One region of the Beijerinckia sp. 28-YEA-48 genome, then DNA from elsewhere that is predicted to be linked to it. Evidence: predicted binding sites of a transcription regulator. Region 1 holds the regulator's gene; the other holds the start of a gene.
What was found. Region 1 encodes LexA, which represses DNA repair genes until DNA is damaged. Its sites were predicted from a motif close to TGTTCNNNNTGTGTTCNG; they were not measured.

Region 1 (10,016 bases):
AGTCAACGATCCCTATTCCGGCAAGACGGTGACGGGCGGGATCATCACCTTCACCGACTCGAATTGGGTGATGAGCTTCACCTGCAACCGCCAGCCGCATTTCCCGACCCAGCCCAAGGATGTCTTGGTGGTCTGGGTCTATGCGCTGCTGATGGACAAGCAAGGCAACTTCGTCAAAAAGCCGATGCCAGCCTGCACCGGGCGCGAGATCATCGCCGAGCTTTGCTATCATCTGGGCATCGAGGATCAGCTCGATGCGGTGGTGGCCAACACCAAGGCACGCTTGGCGCTGATGCCCTACATCACATCGATGTTCATGCCGCGCGCGGCTGGCGACCGGCCACATGTGGTGCCTGCCGGTTGCACCAACCTTGGTTTGATGGGCCAGTTCGTCGAAACGGCAAACGACATCATCTTCACGATGGACAGTTCGATCCGCACCGCGCGCGTCGGGGTCTACACCCTTCTGAACCTGCGCAAGCAGGTGCCGGATATCAGTCCGACACAATACGATATCCGCTCGCTGCTGAAAGCCGCCCGCGCGTTGAACAACGGCGAGCCGTTCCCCGGCGAGCGCCTGCTCCACCGGCTGCTCGACAAAACCTACTATGCCCACATCCTGCCGCCGCTGCCTGAAGCCGATGCCGCTAAGCGTGAAACGGCAGAAGGCGAACTGACGGGACTTTTGGGCAAGGGCAATCAGGCGCTCGGCCTCGTTATCGGCTGGCTGGAACAGGTTCGCGAAAGCTTGGCCGCGCACAAGCGCTAGGTTCGCTGGCGGTTCTGAGTAATCGACCGGCCATGTTGAAGGCGGTGCGCGCCGCCTTCAACGGGCAATAGACCCGTATTGCCAAGCGCTTTGAGCCACACCTAGCGCGTCCTTGGCGCATCCTTGACCCAAACCGTCTGCCCCTTGCGGAACACATCGCGAACGATTATCGTTTGTTCATGGTTTGTTTATCGATTCGCCACAGGGTGATGCGCCCGACAGGCGGGCGAATCGACAAGGCGCCGTGGCTGGCGGCGCCAGCCCAGCGTGTTTGGGCGGAGAGGACAATTATGCTGACGAAGAAGCAGAGCGAACTCCTGCGCTTCATCAACGAACGGCTCAAAGAGGCCGGCGTGCCCCCTTCCTTCGATGAGATGAAGGATGCGCTTGATCTGCGCTCGAAGTCGGGCATCCATCGCCTGATCATGGCGCTGGAAGAACGCGGCTTCATTCGTCGCCTGCCCAACCGCGCCCGCGCGCTTGAAGTGTTGAAACTGCCGGAGGCCTCCGTGCCGGCTGGACCGCGTGGCGGCCGTTTCTCGCCAGCGGTGATCGAGGGCACCCTTGGCAAGGTCCGCGCCCCAGTCACGCCGATGGCCGACGACAGTTTCGTGCCGCCCATCTCAATTCCCGTCATGGGCCGCATCGCCGCCGGTACGCCGATCTCGGCGATCCAGTCGCGCAGCCACACCATTTCCGTCCCGCCGGACTTCCTCTCCACCGGCGATCATTTCGCCCTGGAAGTGCGCGGCGATTCGATGATCGAAGCGGGCATTCTCGATACCGATACGGTGATCATCCGCCGGCAGGAAAATGCCGAGTCCGGCGACATCGTCGTAGCGCTGATCGACGATGAGGAAGCGACCTTGAAGCGCCTGCGTCGGCGCGGCGCCTCGATCGCTCTGGAAGCGGCCAACCCGGCCTATGAAACCCGGATTTTCGGTCCCGACCGTGTGCGTATCCAAGGCAAGCTGGTCAGCCTGATCCGCCGTTACTAAGCGGCTCTTACTGCGGCTCATAGATCTCCTCTTGCGGCGGAGATTGAGATGAAGCCGCAGCCGGCGGATCGTTCTGCGCCAGGATGCGCGGCGCCGGCGACCAGGGTCGATCGAACTGGGGCGAGCGGGCGCTGCGCATGACGGCTGCGCCATCAACAGCGAAGCGAAATTCGCTGGCGCCATATTTCAGCAAATGCTCGCCATCGACGACAAGCCGCGGCCCCTTGCAGGTGCCGTTGAGCCAGAAGCGCGTGACGACAATGTCGGCACGCGGACAGTCCTCGGCGACGTTGCGTGGATCGAGGATGAGAACCACAACGCGCCCGTCCCGCAACGTCCCCGTGCAGCCGCCAACATCACACAGGCCATTGCCTTGCAGGGCTGGATCGCGCGCCGGACGCGCATCCGCATCGGCCGTCAGCCATTGCGACACGCCAAAGAAATTGCCGCGCGCATTGAGCACGGCCAGCTGGCCGTCGGCGGCGCGATAAGCCAGCGTGCCGCCTTGCCGGTCCACCATCAGATCAGGCCGCGCGCTGGTCAGCGCCAGCGCCACGCCGGCAATCGCGAAGGGCACACCACACCAGCGCAACGGCGTCTGCCACAGGGTGATCCACAACAGCCCCAGTGTCATCAGCAACAGAGCGCCAACACCGAACGCCGGCACCATGCGCGTCGAGCCGGCGAGGCTCGCGACCCATTCGGCCACGAACATCATGAAGCCGACGCCCAGCCCCATGACCCACCAGAACGGCCCGTCAAGTCCAAAGGCTGAGGCGACAAGCCCCGCCGCGCCAAAGGGCATGACGATGAATTCGACAAGTGGGATTGTCAGAACGTTACCAATGAGTCCGTAGCTAGAGATCCTGTGGAAATGAAAAACCGCATAGGGGTCGGTGGCGAGCGAGGCGATCAAGGTCGTCACCACCGCCACCGAGACGATGAAGCCGAAGCGGTTCAAGAGACCAGGCGGACCATCGCGCTTCATGCCGAAGAAGCCAGCACCGCCGCGCTTCTCGAAAGCCGCGATCATCGCTGCCACGGCCGCGAATGACATCTGGAACGACGGGCCAAGCACGGTGGCAGGCTCGCGCAGCATGACGACCAGCGCGGCGATGGCCAGATTGCGCATGGAGAACGCCGGCCGGCCAAACAGCACTGCGCCCAGCATGATGAGCACCATGACCAAAGCGCGCTCGGTGGCCACTTCCGAGCCCGAGAACAGATCGTAAGCGATGGCGCCGACCATGGCGAAGCCTGCCGCCCACTGCTTGATCGGCCTCGTCAACGCCACCGTCGGCGACAGCGCCAGCAGAGCGCGCAAGCTCCACAGCATGAGGCCCGCCGCCAGCACCATATGCAGGCCGGAGATCGACACGACGTGATAGATGCCAGCCGCGCGCAGCGCCTCGTTGGTGCTCTCTGGAATGAGCCCGCGCTTGCCGGTGACGAGCGCTGCGGCGACGGCGCCATTGGCGCCGCCAATCGCCGTGGCGATACGCTCGGTCAGGGCGTTGCGGCCACGATCGATCCAGGCGTTGAGCTTTGCTGTCAGCGGCGCTTCGAGCGCCGCGACCACCACCGGGCGCGACAGCCCGTTGCCGACTGCGCCAATGCGCTGGAACCAGGCGTCGCGGGCGAAATCATAGCCGCCAGGCTCCGAAGCACGAGGCGGCGGCACCAGCCGCACGCTCAAACTGATTGAAGCGCCAGAGACAAAATCAGGCCGTCCCCGCATGATGATGCGCACGCGCTCCGGCCGCGCGGCCTCGGCAAGTCCGTTGGCGCTCGCCAGCCGCATCAGCAGCCGGGCCGAGCCGTCGCGCAGCTCGATCGTCTCGACGAAACCGGTCGCCTTGCCGCTCCAGCTCCGATCGATGACCGGCGCCGCGACCCAGGCGGTGCGCAGGGTCGCCACCGAGAAACCGGCGAAGAGAAAGGCGAAGGCCATGGCCGCGCGATAGGCCGCCAAGCGCTCGCGACGCAGAGCCAGCACTGCGACGCCGGCGCAGAGGGCGGTTGCCGCCAGTGGCGCTGGCAGCCAAGGTTCCCGCTCGGCGGCAAAATAGAGGACGATGCCGGCCCCAAAGGCGACGGCGGCCCAAGGAAACAGCCGCCGTTGCTCCACTTCCTCGGCAAACCAGGCGGACAGGCGCGCCAGCAGCCAGGCAGGATCGCGCGGCGTTGTGGTTGCCCACGCACCGCCAACACGCGTTCCAACGCCTGCGATGGCAATACTACGCGCCCTCGCCATGATAGTCTTGAGCCCCCCGGCCGGTGCTTCCCCCGATCATTGCACAGTTTAAACGCCCCGCCGTCTACCTCCTGCCGTAAGTTGTGTGATAGATGCCCGAATTTGGCGACGGATATGACGTCCGCCGCGACCGATTTTGAACAGTTTGAGTACCGCCATGTCCGACCCCGTCGTCACCCGGTTTGCACCATCCCCGACCGGCTTCCTCCATATCGGCGGAGCGCGCACGGCGCTGTTCAACTGGCTTTATGCCCGCCACTTCGGCGGCAAGATGCTGCTGCGGATCGAGGACACGGATCGCGAGCGTTCGACCGAAACCGCCATCACCGCCATCATCGACGGCCTCTCCTGGCTCGGCCTGACCTGGGACGGCGACGTGATCTACCAGTTCGCTGGAGCCAACCGTCACGCTGAAGTCGCGCACCAGCTGCTGCGCGAAGGCAAAGCCTACAAATGTTTCGCCACCCAGCAGGAACTCGAGGAGATGCGCGAGAAGGCGCGGGCCGAGAAGCGCCAGACCCGTTACGACGGGCGCTGGCGCGACCGGTCGGCGAACGATGTCGCGGCGATGGAAGCGGCTGGCGTCAAGCCGGTGATCCGCCTGAAGGCGCCTGCCGAGGGCGACACGGTCATCGAAGATCGCGTGCAGGGCAAGGTGGTCTTCCCAAACAAGGATCTCGACGATCTGGTGCTGCTGCGCTCTGACGGCACACCGACCTATATGCTCGCCGTCGTCGTCGATGACCACGATGCGGGCGTGACCCACGTGATCCGTGGCGACGACCATCTGACCAATGCGGCGCGGCAGGCGCATATCTATCAGGCCATGGGTTGGCAGACGCCGATCTTCGCCCATATCCCGCTGATCCACGGGCCGGACGGCGCGAAACTGTCGAAGCGCCACGGCGCGCTTGGCGTCGATGCGTATCGCGCCATGGGCTATCTGCCGGCGGCGCTGCGCAATTATCTCGTGCGTCTTGGCTGGAGCCATGGCGACCAGGAAATCTTCTCGACCGAAGAGATGACGCAGTTTTTCGATCTGCCGCAGATCGGCCGCTCGCCGGCGCGCTTCGATTACGCCAAACTGGAAAATCTCAACGGCCACTATCTGCGTGCGATGCCCGAAGCGGAATTGCTCGACACGCTGATCGCCACCCTGCCCTTCCTCAAGGATGGCCCGGCGCTCGCCGCACGTCTCGATGCGCCGATGCGCGCGCGCCTGCTCGCCGCCATGCCCGGCCTGAAGGAACGCGCCAAGACGCTCAACGATCTGATCGAAGGCGGCAGTTTCCTGTTTGCCGATCGGCCCTTGCCGATTGATGAAAAAGCGACGGCAGCGCTTGAGAACGGCGGCCGCGCCCATCTCGCCGCTTTGACGCCGCGCCTCGCCAAGGCCGGCGAATGGACGGCAGCGGCGACGGAAGCGATCGTGCGCGCCTATGCGGAAGAAACCGGCGCCAAGCTCGGACAGATCGCACAGCCGCTGCGCGCGGCGTTGACGGGACGGCTGACGTCGCCAGGCATTTTCGATGTTCTGGTGGTGCTGGGCCGCGAGGAAGCCCTCGGCCGGCTCGACGACCAGGCGCGCCTCGCCGCGCTCAGCTAGAGCAAATTGCGTTTCGAACGCGTCTTTGTGGCGTTTGACTAAAGTCAAACTGCAAAACGCTCTAAGCGCGATCGCCTCAAAATAAGGCAGAGCTTTGCGCCGGCGAAACCGTCCGGTGCAAACTGCGTTATTCACATTGGCGATAGCAGCTATTCGGTGGCTCGGGACGGGTTCCTTAAAACCGTAACATACCGCTGCTTTTGTTGATCTTTTGGGCGGGCCGCCGCCTTCTTTTGGTCAGACTTGAATGCTGCCCGCCGATGCGTTAGCACACGCCCGGTTGTGGAAAACCTTCCCTCACGCCGACGCCCCCTCCGGGTTCCCGGCACACATCATGAAGGCCGAAAATATGAGCAAGACCGCGACGATCACAATCGGCAATAATACCTATGACATGCCCATACGGGGAGGCACGGAGGGGCCGGAAGTCGTCGACATCGCCAAGCTCTACGGACAGGCCAACGTCTTCACCTACGATCCGGGTTTCATGTCGACCGCGAGCTGCGAGTCGAAGATCACCTATATCGATGGCGATGCCGGCATCCTGCAGTATCGCGGTTATCCGATCGAGCAGCTCGCCGAGCACGGCGACTTCCTCGAAACCTGCTACCTGCTGCTATACGGGGAACTGCCGACCGCGAACCAGAAATCCGATTTCGATTATCGCATCACGCGCCACACGATGGTGCATGAGCAGATGTCGCGCTTCTTCTCCGGCTTCCGTCGCGACGCGCATCCGATGGCCGTCATGGTTGGCACCGTCGGCGCGATGGCTGCTTTCTATCCGGACTCCGCCGACATCAGCGACCCGCATCAGCGCATGATCGCATCGATGCGTCTGGTCGCGAAGATCCCGACCATCGCCGCCATGGCCTATAAATATTCGGTCGGCCAGCCGTTCGTGTTCCCGAAGAACGACCTCGATTACACGTCGAACTTCCTGCACATGTGCTACGCCGTGCCGTGCGAGGATTATAAGGTCAACCCGATCATCGCCCGCGCGCTCGACCGCATCTTCATCCTGCATGCGGACCACGAGCAGAACGCTTCGACCTCGACGGTGCGTCTCGCCGGCTCCTCCGGCGCCAATCCGTTCGCTTGTATCGCCGCTGGCATCGCCTGCCTGTGGGGCCCGGCGCACGGCGGCGCCAACGAAGCCGCTCTCGCCATGCTCGCCGAAATCGGCACGGTCGATAAGATCCCCGAATTCGTCTCGCGCGTGAAGGACAAGAAGGATCATACGCGCCTGATGGGCTTCGGCCATCGCGTCTACAAGAACTACGATCCGCGCGCCAAGATCATGCAGAAGACCTGCCATGAAGTGCTGCGCGAACTCGGCATCAAGGACGATCCGCTGCTCGACGTGGCGATGGAACTCGAGCGCATCGCGCTCAGCGACGAGTATTTCATCGAGCGCAAGCTGTATCCGAACGTCGATTTCTATTCGGGCATCACGCTGAAGGCGATGGGCTTCCCGGTGTCGATGTTCACCGTGCTCTTCGCCGTGGCGCGCACCGTCGGCTGGATCGCCCAGTGGAAGGAAATGATCGAAGACCCGAGCTCGAAGATCGGCCGTCCGCGCCAGCTCTACACCGGCGCGCCGAAGCGCGATTACACGCCAATCGGCAAGCGCTGAACCAACCATCCCAGATCAGGGCCGCCCTCAAGGCGGCCCTTTTCTTTTGCGCCCAACAAGGCGATTGTGCCGGAAGACATAAGGAAACTACCCACGGGGAGAGAGCGCCATGCTGCCTGATGATGCCGGGCATCTGATCGATTTCGCGCTTCGTTTCGAGCTGGATCAAGCCAACGACGGTGCGCGCGAACGGGCGCGCCTGATCGTGCTCGATACCTATGGGGCCATGCTGGCCGCCGCCTCACACCCGATCGGCGTAATCGCCCACCGGCAGGCGTTGCGGACGCAGGCGCTCAACGAAGCAAGCCTTGCCGGCCACGACCAGCGCACGGGCATGCTGGAGGCCGCTTTCGCCAACGGCATTCTCGCCAATGCGGTGGATTTCGACGAAGGCAGCCATGTGGCGACGGTGGCGCTGCCGGCAGCACTGGCCATGGCGGAGAAGATGTCGCTGTCGGGCAAAGATTTCCTGACGGCCTTCATCGTCGCTTTTGAAATTGCCTCGCGCCTGCGTGAAGCCCTCGCCCCCGCGTTGGGCCAGCGCGGCGTCTGGCATATCGGTCATATCGGGCCGTTGGCAGCAGCACTGTGCGGGGCGCACCTGCTCGGCCTCGACGCGCAAACCGCGCGCATGGCGCTCGGCATCGCGACAGCGGCCAGCGCGGGCTATCGCCGCCATCTCGGCACAATGACGAAGGCGCTCCACTCTGGCCATGCGGCGCGCGCAGGCCTCGAAGCGGCGCTGCTGGCGCGCGATGGTTTTACCGCCGACGCCGATGTGTTCGACGCCAACGATGGCTGGCTTGCGGCCCTCACCACGCCGCAAGCGCCGAAGCGCGAAGCGTTGCGCGATCTGCTGGCAGGGCCGCTGGTTCTCGATCAGCCCACGAAGATCAAGACCATGCCGGTGTGCACGCCGATCGCGCCGGCGATCGATGCTATGATCACCTGCGCTGCGCGACACGGGATCGCCGCATCCGATATCGCGCATCTCGCGGTCGATCTGAAAAGCGGCTCACTCATCCGCGACCGGCCAATCGACCTCGATGCGGCACCCTTCTCCGGCCGCTTCCTGATCGCACTTGCCGCCGTGCGTGGCGCCGTCTCGCTCGACACGCTCAACCACGATACGCTCGTGGATCAAGAGATCATCCATCTGATGGATCGCATCGACGATGCGCCGGGCGCGACATCGATCAAGATTGCGCTGAAGGACGGACGCAGCTTCGAGGCGCCGCTTGGCCCCGTCCGCCGCCTGAAAGCGCGAGATGAGATTGTTGCGAAATTCCGGGCTTGCGCAGCCCCACGCTGGACTGAGGCACGGATCGCCACTTTCGTCGATAAAGCCCTGGCTATCGAAACGCTGGCGGACATCAACCAGCTGTGGAGCCGTTAGCCGCGCGGCTGCTTCAGCACATCAAGAATGGTTTGCGCCGCCGCTTCGCTCGGCCGTTGTTGCCCCGGCAATTGCATGGCGTCAGCCAAGCGCTCCAATCCCGCCAGCTGTCGCTGGCGTGACGGGCCATCTTGCATGATGTCGGCGATGTCCATCGTCAACGCCGCAGGCGTCGCCGCGTCCTGGATCAGCTCCGGCAACAAGCGCTCGCCGAGAATGATGTTTGGCAACGCGATGTGATCGGTGGTGACGAGCCAGCGCGCGATCCATTCCTCGACTTTCGAGACCTTATAGGCAACCACCGTCGGCACCTGGGCCAAGGCCAGTTCCAAGGTGACGGTGCCGGAAGCTGCCAGCGCGGCACGGGCGCTGCGGAAGGCGGCAAATTTGTCGGCCTCTTCCGTGACGATGCGCGGCGCGATGGCCCAGTCGGCCACCCCTGCCCGCACCAGCGCCTCCACATGCGCCACCGTCGGCAACACGATCTCCAGGCCTGGCTTCTCGACTGCCAGCATCTCCACCGTTTGGCCGAACAGTTTGAGCAGGCTGCCAATCTCCGAGCGCCGCGATCCTGGCAGCACCACCAGAACCGGCGGCGCCGCCGCACGGCGACGAACGTCGTCAGCTGTCGGCAGGAGATCGTCGAGCCGTTCGATCAGCGGGTGGCCAACGTAAGTGCAGGCCGGCCCGCCAAGCCGCGCATGGGCCTCTGGCTCGAACGGCAGCAAAGCCAGCACATGATCGACATAGGCGCGCATGGCGCGCGCCCGGCCCGGCCGCCAGGCCCAGACCGTGGGGCTGACATAATCGATGATCGGCAAGGTCGGCAGCGCCTTGCGAACGCGCCGCGCCACCCGATGGGTGAAATCCGGACTGTCGATGATGACGAGCACGTCCGGCCGCGCCTCGATGACGGCCTTCGCCGTCTCATCGATCCGGCGCAACAACATCGGCAGATGGGCAATGACGGGCAAGAAACCCATCACCGCGATATCGGCCATCGGGAACAGGCTCGGTAGCCCGGCCTTGCTCATGGCGAAGCCACCGACGCCACGGAAGGTCGTGCCAGGATTGAGGCGCGTCAGGGCGCCGATGAGCTCGGCACCCAGCATGTCGCCGGACTGTTCGCCGGCGACCATGAACACATCGAGCGGCCGCGCCGCCAAGGCCTAGGCCTCGCCGTTGGTCGACAGGCGCGGCATGCAGATCGAGCGGTCGCCGCCGTCGCGAATGAAGTCGAGGATTTCATGCACCTGCGGATGGCTGGCGAATTCCGCCGCCACATCCTCAACCCGCTCCTTCAGCGTGCCTTCGGCCGCGAACAGGAGACGATAGGCGCGGCGCAGGTCGTGAATTT
Region 2 (10,016 bases), 2.9 Mb from region 1:
AAATTGTTTCACCGTCCGGCCGCCATGTTCGCGGCCGCTTTGTTTTCGTCGACGTTTCTAACAGTGGCCGCGCCAACGGCCCAAGCGCAAGACAACAGCTTCAAGCCGATCCGCTGGATCGTGCCCTATCCCGCCGGCGGCGGCACCGATGTGGTGGCACGTGCCATCGGCCAGCAGATGTCGACGCTGACAGGCCATCCGGTGGTGATCGAAAACAAGCCCGGCGCCGCCACCGCCATCGGCGCCCAGGATGTCGCCCGCAGCGCGCCCGACGGCGCCACCATCATCAGCGGCGACAACGGCACCTATGTGTTCAACCCGTTCCTGTTCTCGAAACTGTCCTACAAGGTCGACGAGCTGGCGCCCATCGGCCTCTTGGCGCGCTTCCCGCTAGTGCTGGCGGTGTCACCCGACACGCCCTACAAAACCTTTGCCGACCTCGCCGCCGCCGCCAAGGCCAATCCGGAAGCGGTGAAATTCGCCTCGCCCGGCACCGGCAGCCCGCATCACCTGGCCATGGAAATGCTGATGTCGCGCTCCGGCCTCGCCGCCGTGCATGTGCCCTATCGCGGCATGGCGCCGGCCGTGCAGGACGTGCTCAGCGGCCATGTGCCGGTGATGGTGGTCGATACGGTGGCCGGCCAGACGCATTTCGCCGCCGGCAAGCTGCGCCCGCTCGCCGTCTTCTCGGCCAAGCGCCTGGCGAGCCTGCCCGACGTGCCGACCTTCCTGGAACTCGGCCAGTCCGGCGTCGAGCTCTACGCTTGGCAGGGCATCGCCGCCGCCGGCAAAACCCCCAAGCCGATGCTCGACAAGCTCTCCGTCGCGCTCAACGAAGCGCTGAAGAACGCCGCCACCCGCAAGCCGCTCGAAGACATGGGCGTCGAAATTCTGGGCGGCACGCCGGAAGCCATGGCCGACTACATCAAGTCGGAGACGGCGATCTGGGGCAAGCTGATCCAGGAGCGTGGGCTGAAGATCGAGTGAGACGCTCAACATAGAGAGGGCGCTGTTTGACGGACACGCCCTTTCATGTTGCCGACAACATGCCGTGGTCTAACGCTCGTCAACTGATCGCCGGATCGCATGGTCGAGGGGCGGTGCATTCCTGGCGCGGTTCTCTCGGCGGCGGTCGCTTCGTAGCGCCAAAAAGATAGCCGTCCCAAGCATCGCGAATATCAAAAAAGCAAATGCTGTCAGGACAACCTCGAATACGAAACTGAACGGGTGAGCGTCGAATGTCATGCAGGAGTTGTATCTGCTGCAAATGACACCCTCAGCGTATGCGCGGTAGAGCCGAAACAGGCAGGAGCCCAGCACGCCAAATCCAAATGCCAAAGCCAGCGTACCTGCAATTCTGGGATACCGCTCGGAAAGGACTTCGAGGGCCGACTTGGGAGCTGTCCACCCCCATGTCAGAATGACAAATACGGACCCGAGCAGGAGCAATACCCAGGCCCAAGCCGGGAGGAGGTAGAATAAAACGCCGACGATCAGGAGACCGAATAGTAAGACGCGAAACCTGGTCATCGCTCACATCGCTAAATTCCATCGGCTGCAGTGTCGGCTCGCCTCGGTAGGAAATCGAGCGGAACCTCCTAATGCGCCTAAGATGACGTTGCAGCGATCGTAACAAACAACCTATTTTAGCGCGGCCTTAACCATCTCCTGACAGTTCCTGTCAGGAGCCGCTGGCAGGAACAAAAAAAGAACTTGCGAGTGAGAACAAACAGCGTACAGTCTCCTCCACAGACAAAGAAACGCCCGCCGTTGCGCTGTTTGCCGGCATCGTGCCAGAAGGAGCAGACCCTTGAGCCAAGCCAATCTCCGCCTCGTGGAAGGTACCTCCGTGGATAAAACCAAGGCGCTTGACGCCGCCCTCTCCCAGATCGAGCGCGCCTTCGGCAAAGGCTCCATCATGCGGATGGGCAAGAACCAGCAGGCGGTCGAAATCGAGACCGTCCCGACCGGCTCGCTGGGCCTCGACGTGGCGCTCGGCGTCGGCGGCCTGCCGCGCGGCCGTATCGTCGAAATCTACGGCCCGGAATCCTCTGGCAAGACCACCCTCACCCTGCATGTCATCGCAGAAGCGCAGAAGCGCGGCGGCGTCTGTGCCTTCGTCGATGCCGAACATGCGCTCGACCCGATCTATGCCCGCAAGCTTGGCGTCCAGCTCGACGACCTCTTGATTTCCCAGCCCGACACCGGCGAACAGGCGCTCGAAATCACCGACACCCTGGTGCGCTCCGGCGCCATCGACGTCCTGGTCATCGATTCGGTGGCGGCTTTGACGCCGCGAGCCGAAATCGAGGGCGAAATGGGCGACGTTCAGCCCGGCCTGCAGGCCCGTCTGATGAGCCAGGCGCTGCGCAAGCTCACCGCCTCGATCTCGCGCTCCAAGACCATGGTCATTTTCATCAACCAGATCCGCATGAAGATCGGTGTGATGTACGGCAGCCCGGAAACCACCACCGGCGGCAATGCGTTGAAATTCTACGCTTCGGTGCGCCTCGATATCCGTCGCATCGGCGCCATCAAGGACCGCGACGAAGTCGTCGGCAACCAGACCCGCGTCAAAGTGGTCAAGAACAAGGTTGCCCCGCCGTTCAAACAGGTCGAATTCGACATCATGTACGGCGAAGGCATTTCCAAGAACGGCGAATTGGTCGACCTCGGCGTCAAAGCCGGCGTGGTCGAGAAGTCCGGCGCCTGGTTCTCCTATGATTCCCAGCGCCTCGGCCAGGGCCGCGAGAACGCCAAGAATTTCCTCAAAGAAAACCCCGATGTCGCCGCCCGCATCGAGGCCGCCATTCGCGCGAATTCCGGCCTGATCGCCGAGCGCATCCTCGATGCCAGCCCCGAGGAAGAAGAAGACTAGCGCCAAAAGCGCTCGGTCGGGCTGCATCAGCTCTGATTACGGGCGCGGACAGGGTCGCATCGAAAACGTGAAGCTGCCGCCTGCACGTTTTTGCTTCGGTTTTGTGGAAAGGTCCCCTCTACAGGCCAGTCCCTGTCCCACCCGTCTTGCGAAACGGGAGCGTGTCGCCGGTGCGTATGTCCGGTGTTGCTCCCGTTTCGCCCCCTTTTTTCACCTCATTTATCCCTTCTCGGCGCTCTCCCGGCCTGCGTCGCCCGCCGAAACACTGCCTCAGGCACCCTGCCGCGCCCCGCCTCGCGCCGCCCCGCCAGCAGGCCTCCGCCATGCCGGCGCCTGAACCCGCAGCTGGGCAAAAGCCGGACTTTCCATTTCCGTCAAAACCACGCTAGAACGGGCCGCTTCCGGCGGAGCCAAGCTCCGCCGCGCACCCCTGCGACCATCATCAGCGCAAGCCCACCCGGCATGCTGCCTGCTTGGGGCCGCAGCCATTGCAACTACGGTCCGAGGTTCAGTTTTCCAACATGAGCGGCGTCAACGAAATCCGGTCGAGCTTCCTCGACTACTTCGCCAAGAATGGCCACGAAATCGTCCCTTCGTCGTCGTTGGTGCCGCGCAACGACCCGACCTTGATGTTCACCAATGCTGGCATGGTGCAGTTCAAGAACGTCTTCACCGGCGTCGAGAAGCGGCCCTACAACCGCGCCACCAGCAGCCAGAAGGTGGTTCGCGCCGGCGGCAAGCATAACGACCTAGACAATGTCGGCTATACGGCCCGCCACCACACCTTCTTTGAAATGCTCGGCAATTTTTCGTTTGGCGATTATTTCAAGGAACAGGCCATCGAACTGGCCTGGAAACTGATCACGCAGGAATTCGGCCTGGCCAAGGACCGCCTGCTCGTCACCGTCTATCACACCGACGACGAGGCCCACGCGCTGTGGCGCAAGATCGCCGGCTTCTCCGACGACCGCATCATCCGCATCCCCACCAGCGACAATTTCTGGCAGATGGGCGACACCGGCCCCTGCGGCCCCTGTTCGGAAATCTTCTATGACCAGGGCGAGGCCCTGCAAGGCGGACCGCCCGGCTCCCCCGACGAGGACGGCGACCGCTTCCTGGAATTCTGGAACCTGGTCTTCATGCAGTATGACCAGATCGCGCCTGGCGACCGGGTGCCGCTGCCGCGCCCCTCGATCGATACCGGCATGGGCCTCGAGCGCATCGCCGCCATCCTCCAGGGCGTCCATTCCAACTACGACATCGACCTGATGCGGGCGCTGATTCGCGCCTCGGCCGAAGCCACCGGCGTCGACGCCGATGGCCCGCAGAAGGCGAGCCATCGCGTCATCGCCGATCACCTGCGCGCCTCCTCTTTCCTCGTCGCCGATGGCGTGACGCCGTCGAACGAAGGCCGCGGCTATGTGCTGCGCCGAATCATGCGCCGCGCCATGCGCCACGCCCAATTGCTCGGCGCCAAGGAGCCGCTGATGTGGCGCCTCGTGCCCGAACTGGTGCGCGAGATGGGCCGCGCCTATCCGGAACTGGTGCGCGCTGAAACGCTCATCACCGAAACGCTGCGCACCGAGGAAACCCGCTTCCGCACCACTTTGGCGCGCGGCCTCGCCATTCTCGACGACGAGACCAAGACGCTCGTTGCCGGCGCGAGCCTCTCAGGCGAAACCGCCTTCAAGCTCTATGACACTTACGGCTTCCCACTCGATCTGACCCAGGACGCGCTGCGGGCGCGAGGCATTGGCGTTGATCTGCCGGCTTTCGACGCGGCGATGGAACGCCAGCGCGCCGAAGCCCGCAAGGCCTGGACCGGTTCCGGCGAAGCCGCCACCGAAACCATCTGGTTCGCCATCAAGGACCGGGTCGGCGCCACCGAATTCTTGGGCTACGACGCCGAACGCGCGGAAGGCATCATCAAGGCCATCCTCCGCGACGGCCAGGAGACCAATGAGCTGCTGCCGGGCCAGAGCGGCCTCGTGATCGTCAACCAGACGCCATTCTACGGCGAATCCGGTGGCCAGGTCGGCGACACCGGCCTGATGACTGCCGCCGGCATCACAGCCGACGTGAAGAACACCCAGAAGAAACTCGGCGATCTCTTCGTCCACGACGTCGAGGTTCACAAGGATTCGGCGAAACTCGTGCTCGACATGGCTGTCGAACTGACCGTCGATCACAGCCGGCGCACGGCGATCCGCGCCAATCATTCCGCCACCCATCTGCTGCACGAGGCGCTGCGCCAGGTGCTCGGCGATCACATCGCCCAGAAGGGCTCGCTGGTCGAAGACAGCCGGCTGCGTTTCGACTTCTCGCATCCCAAGCCCATCACCGACGCTGAACTGGCCGAAATCGAGGACATCGCCAACAAGGTGGTGTTGCAGAACGAGCCGGTGATCACCCGTGTGCTGGGTGTCGAGGACGCCATCGCGTCTGGCGCCCGCGCGCTGTTTGGCGAAAAATACGGCGACGAAGTGCGTGTCGTCTCCATGGGCACCAATGCTGGCGGCGATAATGCAAGTGGTGACAATAGCCGCCGCGATTACTCGGTGGAACTGTGCGGCGGCACCCACGTGGCGCGCACCGGCGATATCGGCCTGATCACCATCGTCGCCGAAGGCGCGGTGGCAGCTGGCGTCCGCCGCGTCGAAGCCAAGACCGCCGATGGCGCCCGCCGTCACCTCAACGAGGAAGCCCGGCGCTTGCGCGAAGTGGCGCAATTGTTGAAGGCGCCGGCAAGCGATGCCGCCGGCCGTCTGACGAACCTGATCGACGAACGCCGCAAGCTCGAACGTGAACTCGGCGACGCCCGCAAGAAGCTCGCCATGGGTGGCGGTGCTGGCGGCGGCGACACGGCGGTGCGCGACATCGCCGGCGTCAAATTCTTCGGCCGTTCGGTCTCCGGCGTCGAAATGAAGGATCTCAAATCCCTCGCCGACGAAGCCAAGCAGAGCGTCGGTTCTGGCATCGTCGCCATTGTCGGCGTCACCGGCGACGGTAAGGCCGGCGTAGTCGTCGCCGTCTCCCGCGATCTGACCGACAAGTTCAATGCGGTCGATCTCGTCCGCGTTGCCTCCGAGAAGCTCGGCGGCAAGGGCGGCGGTGGCCGCCCCGACATGGCCCAGGCCGGCGGTCCCGACGGGAGCAAGGCCGACGAGGCCGTCGCCGCGATCGCCCAAGCGCTCGGTGGCTAGCGCTTAGTCGATAGCGTTTGGGGAACAGCCTTTAAGACGAGCGCTCGGCGAGCACTTTCGCCGGCGTCTTAAACTATAAATACAAACACAGAATGTGATTATACTTAAATCACATTGTCCTCCGCCAAGGACGGGATTATATATTCAGCAGGTTCTCAACTGCCGCAATGCACGGCGGAGCGTGTCATGCTCGAACAAATCCAATCTTTTGCCGGCGAGCCCCGCCTCGCCGTAGCCCTTGCCGCCGTCCTCATCGGCCTTGCCTTCGGCGCTCTGTCCGAGAGCTCGCAATATTGCCTGCTCGGCGGCCTGAAAGAGGCGCGCAACGAAGGCTCGAACAGCCGGCTGACCGCCTATTTCGCCGGAGTCCTGGCAGCGCTTGCTTTCACGCAAGTCTTGGTTGGCGCCGGTGTGCTCGACCTGTCGCAATCGGTCTATCTGTCCAACACCAATGGTCTCTTTGGCCTCATCGTCGGCGGGCTCATCTTTGGCCTCGGCGCGGCGATGACGCGCGGCTGCGCCGGTCGCCTGACCGTGCTGGCGGCGAGCGGCAATCTGCGCGCCTTCGTCGTCATTCTCGTCGCCGGTGTTGCGGCCTACGCCACCATGCGCGGCATCCTGGCGCCGCTGCGCCTACCTGTCGAAGCCATCGCCCGGCCGGAGGCGCCGGCCGCCGATCTCGCCACCACGGCGGGCTTCGCCGCCCTTGGTCGTTACGTCATCGCCGCCATCGCGCTCGTCGCCGCTTTAACGCTCGCCGCCTTCGCTGGCGCCTGGCGCGGTTTTGCCGCCATCGCCATTGGCGCCACCATTGCGGCAGGCTGGAGCGCTTCGGTGCTTCTCGGCGATGACGGCTTCGACAAGTTGCAGCCGTGGAGCGCCGCTTTCATCGCGCCGCTCGCCAATGGCGTGCAATATCTGATGACCTATACCGGCGCGAAGATCGACTTCGGTGTCGCCTTCCTGGCGGGCGCGCTCGGCGGCGCTTTCCTCTCATCGCTGATCGGCGGACGCTTCCGCCTGCAAGGCTTTGACGGCCCGCGCCAGATGCTGCGCTATCTCGGCGGCGCTATCCTGATGGGCTTTGGCGGCGTCATGGCGCTTGGCTGCACCACCGGCCAGGGCCTCTCCGGCGTCTCAACCCTGTCGCCCGGCTCCTTCCTCGCCATAGCTGCGATTGCAGCCGGCATGTGGATCGGCATTGCGGTTGACAGTCGCGCGGCGGTGAAGGCGCGCAGCGGCGCTGTGAAGTCCGGCGCTATCAGGGCGTAAGATACGCCACAAGAACGTTCCGAAGCCTCAGTGTCATCCCCGACGGCCGCGCAGCAGTCGAGCGGGGATCCAGAGCAAGCGACGGATGCTTGCCTTGATGCATTGAAGATCGCGCTGCGGTACTGTGATTGTACACTCCACCACACGCTCTGGATTCCCGCTCGCGCCTACGGCGCGTCGGGAATGACACCAAGGTTTTCTTCTTGTCCTATCGCACCAATTCCCGCATCGCCTCTTCGAGGCCCTTGATGGTCAGCGGAAACATGCGGCCATCCATCGCCGCCTCGATCAGCTTGATCGACTGCGTATAGCGCCATTGGTTCTGCGGCACCGGGTTGAGCCAGATCGCATGCGGATAGGTGCGCGTCACACGCTCAAGCCAGATGATGCCGGCTTCCGGATTGTTGTGCTCGACCGAGCCGCCCGGCATCGACACTTCATAAGGCGACATCGATGCATCGCCGACGAAGATCACCTTATAGTCGTGGCCATAGGTGTGCAGCACGTCCCAGGTCGGCGTGCGATCGGTGAAGCGGCGCACGTTCTGTTTCCACACGCCCTCATAGAGGCAGTTATGGAAATAGAAATGCTCCATATGCTTGAACTCGGTGCGCGCCGCCGAGAACAATTCCTCGACCTGTTTGATGTGCCAATCCATCGACCCGCCGACGTCGAAGAACAACAGCACCTTCACCGCATTGCGCCGCTCGGGGCGCATCTGCACGTCGAGATAGCCGCGCTGCGCTGTCTCGCGGATCGTCCCATCGAGATCAAGCTCATCGGGTGATCCGGTGCGGGCGAATTTGCGCAGGCGCCGCAGCGCCACCTTGATGTTGCGCGTGCCGAGCTCGATGTCGCCATCGAGATCCTTGAACTCGCGCTTGTCCCACACTTTGGCGGCGCGGAAATTGCGATTGCTATCCTGGCCGATGCGCACGCCTTCGGGATTATAGCCGAAGGCGCCATAGGGCGAGGTGCCGGCGGTGCCGATCCATTTGTTGCCGCCCTGGTGCCGGCCCTTCTGTTCGCGCAGCCGCTCACGCAGGGTCTCCATGAGCTTTTCCCAGCCCATGGCTTCGATCTGCCGCTTCTCCTCGTCGGTGAGATACTTCTCGGCCAGCTTGCGCAGCCACTCCTCCGGGATCTCGGCTTTTTCCATGGCCTCGAGCAGGTTTTCCAGCCCTTTGAAGACCGTGCCGAACACCCGGTCGAAGCGATCGAGATTGCGCTCGTCCTTCACCAGAATGGTGCGCGCCAGATAGTAGAATTCATCGACCGACTTGTCGGCCAAATCCTTATCGAGCGCTTCCATCAGCACGAGATATTCGCGCAGGGTGACGGGCACCTGCGCATCCTTGAGCGCCGTGAAGAAGGTCAGAAACATGGCCCGATCCTAACCCTGGGCGCCCAGGCTGTCCAACCGCCCTAAAGCCCCTTCAACCTCGGGAACAAAGCTTCCGCCGTGCCACGCTCGATCAGCGCACGGGTGGCCGCATCGAACTTGCCATAGGCGTCGAAGCCCTTTGTTTCGGCGATGGCGATATCCTCCGACACATAGGGATAGTCCGTCCCGAACAGAATCTGCGACGGCGGCACGAAAGCTGTCAGCGCATCGAGCGGCGCGGCATGGCCGCTGAGCGCCGTATCGTAATAGAACTTCGCAATGTAATGCAGCGCCCCGTGCGGATACTGCTCCCGCTGCTTGGTCTTCTTGTCGAACAGCGAGATGCGATGCGCCAGCATCGGCAGCGTGCCACCGGCATGGGAGAGGATGAATTTGATATCCGGCAGTTTTTCGGTGACGCCGTTGAAGATCAGATTGGTCGCAACCCGCGTCGTCTCGAACGGATAGTCGATCAGCATGCGCGGAATGTCCCAGCCCAGCGCCTCCGTGCCGGGCGGATAGCACGGATGAATGAACACCACCGCCTTGCGACGATTCAACTCTTCATAGACCGGCCAGAAATCCGGATGGCCGATGTAGCGCTGATCGACACTGGTGAGCAGGCAAATGCCATCGAGCTTCAAGTCGTCATAGACACGGGCGATCTCGGCCAGGGCCCCGTCCACATCGGGCAAAGGCAGAAAGGCGAAGGCGCCGAACCGGCGCGGATGGCGTGCCACCAGTTCCGCGAGCCAATCGTTGAACTGGCGCGCCAACCCGCGCGTCTGAGCCACATCACCGAAGAATATCCCCGGCGAGGTGAAGGAGAGAATGCTGGTGGCGGTGCCCGTTTCATCCATCAGGGCGAGAGACTTCTCCGCCGTCCATTCCGGGAACGCCTGATAGGCGCTGCCCATGATCCCCGCCTGCCGCTGCACGTCCTTGTAGAAATCCGGCAGGACATGATGATGAACGTCGATACGGCGGGTCTGCGCCATCGTGTTTCCTCCAAATGGTTTTCAGATGTTTTTATAGCCTCGACACAGGCCATACATCACTGGACCGGCGGGTGAAACCGCCCCTGGGCGAATTTAAGAAAGCGCTCGCCATCGCGCCGGCCCCGCACTAGGTTCTAGGAGATCGCGGCCGCAAGACGACCGGCGACACTGAGGAGGTAAGCTATGGATCTGGGCGCACTTCTGATTACTCTCATCATCGGCGCAGTCGCGGGCTGGTTAGCCGGCCTCATCGTCCGCGGCGGCGGGTTTGGCCTCATAGG

Region 2: a site for LexA is predicted at 1,697-1,714, ahead of recA (recombinase RecA). Genes of this name have one in related genera too.

What each region holds. Positions count from the first base shown of each region.
Region 1 covers NZ_FNSI01000001.1:2,250,888-2,260,903, forward strand. Annotated here, with positions in the region: gene BLW50_RS10665 (oleate hydratase) at 1-769, shown strand, start outside; gene lexA (transcriptional repressor LexA) at 1,060-1,767, shown strand; gene BLW50_RS10675 (ComEC/Rec2 family competence protein) at 1,775-4,021, opposite strand; gene gltX (glutamate--tRNA ligase) at 4,179-5,627, shown strand; gene gltA (citrate synthase) at 5,977-7,263, shown strand; gene BLW50_RS10690 (MmgE/PrpD family protein) at 7,373-8,659, shown strand; gene lpxB (lipid-A-disaccharide synthase) at 8,656-9,825, opposite strand; gene lpxA (acyl-ACP--UDP-N-acetylglucosamine O-acyltransferase) at 9,829-10,016, opposite strand, start outside.
Region 2 covers NZ_FNSI01000001.1:5,148,727-5,158,742, reverse strand. Annotated here, with positions in the region: gene BLW50_RS24160 (Bug family tripartite tricarboxylate transporter substrate binding protein) at 1-987, shown strand, start outside; gene recA (recombinase RecA) at 1,811-2,878, shown strand; gene alaS (alanine--tRNA ligase) at 3,400-6,081, shown strand; gene BLW50_RS24140 (YeeE/YedE family protein) at 6,268-7,353, shown strand; gene BLW50_RS24135 (vWA domain-containing protein) at 7,562-8,737, opposite strand; gene BLW50_RS24130 (amidohydrolase family protein) at 8,779-9,735, opposite strand; gene BLW50_RS24125 (GlsB/YeaQ/YmgE family stress response membrane protein) at 9,919-10,016, shown strand, end outside.